DNA from 2 places in the Clostridium amazonense genome. Region 2 is predicted to be linked to the other one. Evidence: predicted binding sites of a transcription regulator. Region 2 holds the regulator's gene; the other holds the start of a gene.
The links. Region 2 encodes NrdR, which represses ribonucleotide reductase genes. Its sites were predicted from a motif close to CACNANATNTNGTG; they were not measured.
Positions count from the first base shown of each region.

Region 1: the regulator NrdR is predicted to act here: its motif matches at 2,085-2,098, upstream of AC07E4_RS18970 (vitamin B12-dependent ribonucleotide reductase).

Region 1 is NZ_JBWKMH010000033.1:898,053-901,496, reverse strand. It holds gene AC07E4_RS18970 (vitamin B12-dependent ribonucleotide reductase) at 1-1,984, opposite strand, end outside; gene AC07E4_RS18965 (gamma carbonic anhydrase family protein) at 2,463-2,975, shown strand; gene AC07E4_RS18960 (GAF domain-containing protein) at 3,388-3,444, shown strand, end outside.
Region 2 is NZ_JBWKMH010000033.1:652,310-655,753, forward strand. It holds gene pgeF (peptidoglycan editing factor PgeF) at 1-291, opposite strand, end outside; gene nrdR (transcriptional regulator NrdR) at 1,200-1,652, opposite strand; gene AC07E4_RS17825 (YlmC/YmxH family sporulation protein) at 1,747-2,010, opposite strand; gene sigG (RNA polymerase sporulation sigma factor SigG) at 2,126-2,899, opposite strand; gene sigE (RNA polymerase sporulation sigma factor SigE) at 2,976-3,444, opposite strand, start outside.

The DNA of each region.
Region 1 (3,444 bases), 250 kb from region 2:
TATAATTTAAAATATCATTTACTTCGTTTTTATCATATCCTAAGTTTTTAAGGCTAGCTTCAATAACTGGATTTACTATAGTCATAAATCCACCACCAGATAATTTTTTATATATAAAGTGTGAAAAATAAGGTTCAATAGACGTAGCACCACAGTCCATTGCAAAAGAAATAGTTCCAGTAGGCGCAATAACAGAAACTTGAGCATTTCTATAACCATATTTTTTACCTAAAGAATACGCATTAAGCCAAGATTCTTTCAAGCAATTACTTACGTTAGATAATCCCATTTTATCTAAAAGTGCATGATTAACTTCTAATGGAGTATAGTTTAAATCTTCATACTTAGTATTTAAAGCTTTAGCTGCTCTACAATGATTTCTAATTACTTTTAACATATGTTCTTTATTTAGTTCATACTTTTCAAATGAACCAAGTTTTTTAGCCATCATTGAAGAAGTAACATAAGAATTAGAAGTTAATATACCAATTAAACTAGCTGAAAATGCTCTAGCTTCTTCAGAATTATAAGGATATCCCATAACCATAAGTAATGATGCCAGATTAGATATTCCAAGTCCAGTTGTTCTGAAAAGATAAGTTTTTCTTGCTATATCTTCTGTAGGGAATTGGCCCCAATGGATTGAAGCTTCTAAAGCTAATTGAATAATAGAAACTAAATGAACATATCCTTCTAAATCAAAATGGTTAGTAGTTTCATCAAAAAACTTATAAACATTTATTGATGCTAAATTACATGAAGTATCATCTAAAAATGCATATTCCCCACAAGGATTAGTAGAATTAATTCTATTATATTTGGCACCATAAACACCATCTTCTCCACAAGGACATGTATGCCATGCATTAAAAGTATCATCAAATTGAGGGGCTGGGTCTGCACATTTCCACGCGCTAGTATTAAACTTATCCCAAAGAGTTTTTACTTTAATAGTCTCATTAACTCTGTTATCAACTCTTCCTACAAGTTCTATTGTTTCATCTTGATTATTAGGTAAATTGTCTACTTTTTTCATAAATTCATCACTGAAACGTATAGAATTATTTCCATTTTGACCAGAAACAGTTTCATATGCTTCACCTTCAAAGCTTGCATCATATCCCATTTTGCCAAGAGCCTTAACTTTATCTTCCTCTTTAGACTTCCATTCGATAAAGTCCACTATTTCAGGATGATTTATATCTAGTGCAACCATTTTAGCAGCTCTTCTTGTAGTTCCACCAGATTTTATAGCACCCGCATTTCTATCTAGTCCTTTTAAAAAGCTCATAACTCCAGAAGAAACTCCACCACCAGATAATTTTTCACCTTTAGCTCTTATTGTTGAGTAATTAGTGCCAGTACCAGAACCACCTTTGAATAATTTAGTTTCGGTAACATATTGCTCAGAGATAGAATGATTACCTAGCAGTTTATCCTCAATAGAAAGAATAAAGCATGCAGAAGCTTGAGTTCTAGTATAAGCATCCTTGCTTTTTAATACTTTTTTTCCTTTAGGGTCAAAATAGAAAGTATTTAGTGAATTACCATGTATGTCATAAGAATGTTTTAATCCAGTATTAAACCATTGGGGAGAGTTTGGAGCATACATTTGATTTAAAAAACAATAAGCAAGTTCATCATATAAAATTTTATGTTCATCACCTGTACTTATTAAGCCTTCATCAATTAAAGCTTCACACCAAAAATTTACAATTCTGTGAACAACCATTTTTAGGCTGTTTTCATATCCACAATCATTAGGTACTAATGCTTTTCTGAAATATTTTGAAGCTATTATATCACATGCATTTTGTGAATAATGAGAAGGAAATTCTAAATCCTTCATATCTATCAAAATTTTATTAGTTTTATAATCTTTTAAAAACACATCAACTTTTTTCCATTGAAATAAATCATATACAGTAAGTTTAGTGTTGTTTTCTAATTCTTTAGTAAAATATCTTTTTAATATATTATTCATTATCATTGCTGAATGCTAAAAATAAGCATATAACAGCATTGTCACCTCCTAAAACTAAACACACTCATACACTATATGTAGAATAAGTGATATTTGAGTGCACTACATGTTGTATTATATAATAAGGGTGATTTATAATCAAGAAATATTATTATGTAAAAATCATAATAAATAACGATAAAATAACAAAATTCGTTTAAAACCTCTTGTTTATATATAAATATAAAATAAATATATAATATAAAATGTAAATGTATAGATTTTTTTAATGTTATAAATTAAAATGTTATAGAGAATATTAAATGATATAATAAGATTTTATAGAAGTAAATTTTAAACAACACAAATTAGTTTTTACTAATATTTTAAGTCTATTCTTAAAATATTTTTCAAATATATAGTAATTTAAGAATAAGAAAGTATTTAAATCCCATTTTAGATGAAAGATACAAATTTATTAAATAAAGGAGGTTTTTTTATGATAAAATCAGTAATGGGGAAAACTCCAATAGTACATGAAAGTTGCTTTATTGCGGAGAATTCTGTGATAGTAGGAGACGTAGAGATAAATGAGGACGCAAATATATGGTATGGTGCTGCTTTAAGAAGTGATATGAGTTATTTAAAAGTTGGCAAGAATACTAATATACAAGAAAATTCAACAGTTCATAATGATTTTGGATTTCCTACAATAATAGGAGAGAATGTTACAATTGGACATAATGCAATAATACATGGTTGTAAAATTTCAAATAATGTCCTAATTGGAATGGGTTCAATAATACTTAATGATGCAGAAATAGGTGAAAATACTATAATAGGTGCAGGCAGTTTAGTTACACAAGGAAAAAAGATTCCTTCAGGTGTTTTGTGTATGGGATCACCAGCCAAAGTTATAAGAGAACTTACTAAGGAAGAAATAGAAAGTATTGATAAATCAGCAAAAGAATATGTAAAACTTTCTAAAAAACATAAAATGGGAAATTTATAGGAATACAAGTTGAAACTTAAAATTATTTTTATTTCAGTTGAGAAAGAGCAATTTGAAATTTTGTACAAAAATTAACGATGAACAATTAACAATGAAGGATAAAACTGAAGTATCAGTTTTTTAAATCAATTTTTATAATGAGTTGCAAAGCAAATGATTTAAACATCATATAAAAACATAGTTTTTAAGTATTTTTATTTTTAGATATTAGGAACAAAGAGAGTAATATCAACCATCACTTTTCACTCTTACTTCTTACTTAGTTCCAAATATAAAAATAGGAATAACTTATAACTCTAGAATTATTATTTGATAAAGATATTATTTTAAATTTGAGCTTAGAAAACTATAATAAGTGTGTATAAACTAAAAACTTATAGTTGGAACGTATATGATGATTGGGGATGGAAATATGTTTAAGCTTAGCAATATAGAAAAGATGACTAGGGAAGAAAGATATAAATTAATG
Region 2 (3,444 bases):
GTCTGCATTAAATACTCCTATAGCAACAGATTTTTCATCAGTAATAATGGCATCTCCTTCTAAGTTTACTATATCATTGTTTTTAAGTTCGTATATAATATCACTATGAATTTGATTTAAGTATACAACATTATTTACTTTAAAAGTATCCTTCAATTTATTTAAATTATATATCCCTTCTTCAGTTCTTTTATTAAAACTAAGATTTCCTTCCGCAGTTGAAAATACCACGTTTATATTACCTACTCTATATTTCAAAAATTTGTTTTTATCATTTTTTAAAATTTCCATAACTCCACACTTTCTAACTGTTTATTTATAAAATTCAAAACTTTTATTATAAAATTATAATATATTTTATAATTTTAATCTTTTTTACTTATATAGGAATTTAAATTTAAACTTTAAGCTATGTATGTTTCCAATTAATAATTTTAATGCTAAATTCTAATCTATATTTTTTAAATTGACAATTGACAGTGGACAGTGAATGTAAAAATTGGATTTCCAATTTTAAAGAATGATTTTTTATTAAATTTGCACAGCAAATTGATTGAAAACAATATAAAAACATAGTTTTTAAGTATTTCTATTTTAAATATTATAAATAAAATGAATAATATTAACCATAACTGTCAATTTTCAATTGTCAACTGGTTCCAAGTTCAAATTTAAAATAATATCTTTCTCACTTAAAAAAACTTTTTCTTTTATCAAGAAACAGGAATTATTTAAATTAGTATTTCTTTAAAAATTGATTTAGAAACTCTTATTAATTTGTGTTTTATTTTCAAGACCTGAACCCAAGGACGGGTTCAGCGACTGCCTAGACAGGATGTCGTGTGAACTAAATTTAGAAATATGTAATTGAGAATTCAATGTATATTTTTTATAAATCAAGGAAGTAATTCACATCAATAATGGAATCTTATTAATGTGAATTACTGACGAAAAGTTATGAAAAATAGGCTAGAATTTAATTGCATAGCTCTAAATTTAGTTCACTAATAGCCGTTTAGTCTTGGAAATAAAATGGCAAATTCATTAGAGTTTCTTTGAAATTTTTATGAATAACGTTTTAAATAATTACTGCTTCTTGGAATAACACTATTCTCATTTAATACTTGAATAATTTCATTTTTCAACTTGGAACCCTATATTATAAAAGTAAATGTTTAATCAAACATTTACTTTTATTACTAATTTTTTCTTAAATTTTGTATTTCTTGCAAAAATGTATCTATATCATTAAATTGTCTATACACTGATGCAAATCTTACATATGCAACTTCATCCACTTGTTTAAGTTTTTCAAGTACCATTTCTCCTATTTCTTCTGAACTAATTTCTAGAATCATATTGTTATTTAATGTTTTTTCTATTTCATCAGCAATATTTTCAATTATAGCTCTTGGTACTGGTCTTTTTTGACAAGCAGTTACTATGCCTCTTATTATTTTTTCTCTATTAAAAAATTCTCTATCTTTACCTCTTTTAATTACTAATATAGCCATATATTCTACTTTTTCATATGTAGTATATCTTTTTCCACAATTAAGACATTCTCTTCTTCTTCTAATAGCTAAACTATCTTCTGTAGCTCTTGAGTCAACTACTTTACTATCTTCTGCACTACAAAACGGACATTTCATCTTCATTCACTACTTTCTTAAAACAATTTATTATATTTTTATTATACACATATTAAAACAAAATTCTATAACTATTTTTATAGTAACTAATTTTTTACTCTTCATCTATATCAATTATGCCATCTCCATCTATTAATATCACATCTACACCTATTTTTCTAATCTTTTCCCATGGAATCTCTATATTATTTTCTTTAGAAAACCATCCAACTTTTTGTGTTGGAAGTACTATAGATTTTACTCTGTATTCATCACAATCTATTTTTAAATCTTTTATATATCCAAGTTTAGCTCCAGTGTTTAAATCTATTACTTCCATCATTTTTAATCCATTAATAGCATACATTGAACTTTCCAATTTTTTACCCCCTTTTGTTTTATAAATATAAATTTATTATTATATATATATTTATACTTATAATAAATATTCACAATTTATTATAAGATAAAAAAAGAGGCCTTAAAATAAGGCCTTACACATATTTTCTCATATGTTTCAATGCTGTTTTTTCTAGTCTAGATACCTGTGCCTGAGAAATTCCTATTTCATCTGCTACTTCCATCTGTGTTCTACCATCAAAAAATCTTAAGTTTAATATAAGCTTTTCTCTATCACTTAATTTGGTCATAGCTTCCTTTATAGATATGTTTTCAAGCCAACTATCATCTAAATTTTTGTTATCACTTATTTGATCCATAACATAAATAGCATCTCCACCATCATGATAAATAGGTTCAAATAAAGACACAGGATCTTGTATAGCATCCAATGCAAAAACTACTTCTTCTCTAGAGATTTTTAGTTCTTTAGCTATTTGTGATACTGTAGGTTCCTTATTATCTTTACTGATTAGTCTATCTCTTACTTGCAATGCTTTATATGCAATATCTCTAAGTGATCTACTAACTCTAATTGAATTATTATCCCTTAAATATCTTCTTATTTCTCCAATAATCATAGGAACTGCATAAGTAGAAAATTTTACATTCTGACTTAAATCAAAATTATCTATAGCTTTTATAAGTCCTATGCATCCAACTTGGAATAAATCATCCACATTTTCTCCCCTGTTATTAAATCTTTGAATAACACTTAATACCAACCTTAAATTACCTTTTATAAATTTTTCTCTACATTCTTCATCTCCATTTTGCATTTTTTCTAAAAGTTCTCTCATTTCTTTAGCCTTTAAGACTGGTAATTTGGCTGTATTTACTCCACATATTTCTACTTTGTTTATCATCATAAGGTCATCATTCCCTTCAGAGTAATTGCATTTTAATTATTTCCTTATACAATAACTTTTATACCTGAGACAAACCTTATAACATTTTATTAATTTCTTTTTTTAATCTTTTGATTATTCTTTTTTCTAATCTTGAAATATAAGATTGTGATATTCCAAGCATATCTGCTACTTCTTTTTGTGTTTTTTCATTATATCCATTTAATCCAAATCTTAATTCAACAATTTCTTTTTCACGATCATTCAGCTTATCCATAGCTATAACCAATAACTGTTTATCTACTTCATCTTCAATAGAATTGTAAACAACATCATTTTCAGTTCCTAAAATATCAGATAAAAGAAGTTCATTTCCATCCCAATCTATATTTAATGGTTCATAAAATGATATTTCTGTCTTTATTTTACTATTTCTTCTTAAATACATTAATATTTCATTTTCTATACATCTCGATGCATATGTAGCAAGCTTAATTTTTTTCTCTGGATCAAAAGTGTTAACTGCTTTTATTAATCCAATAGTTCCTACTGATATTAAATCTTCT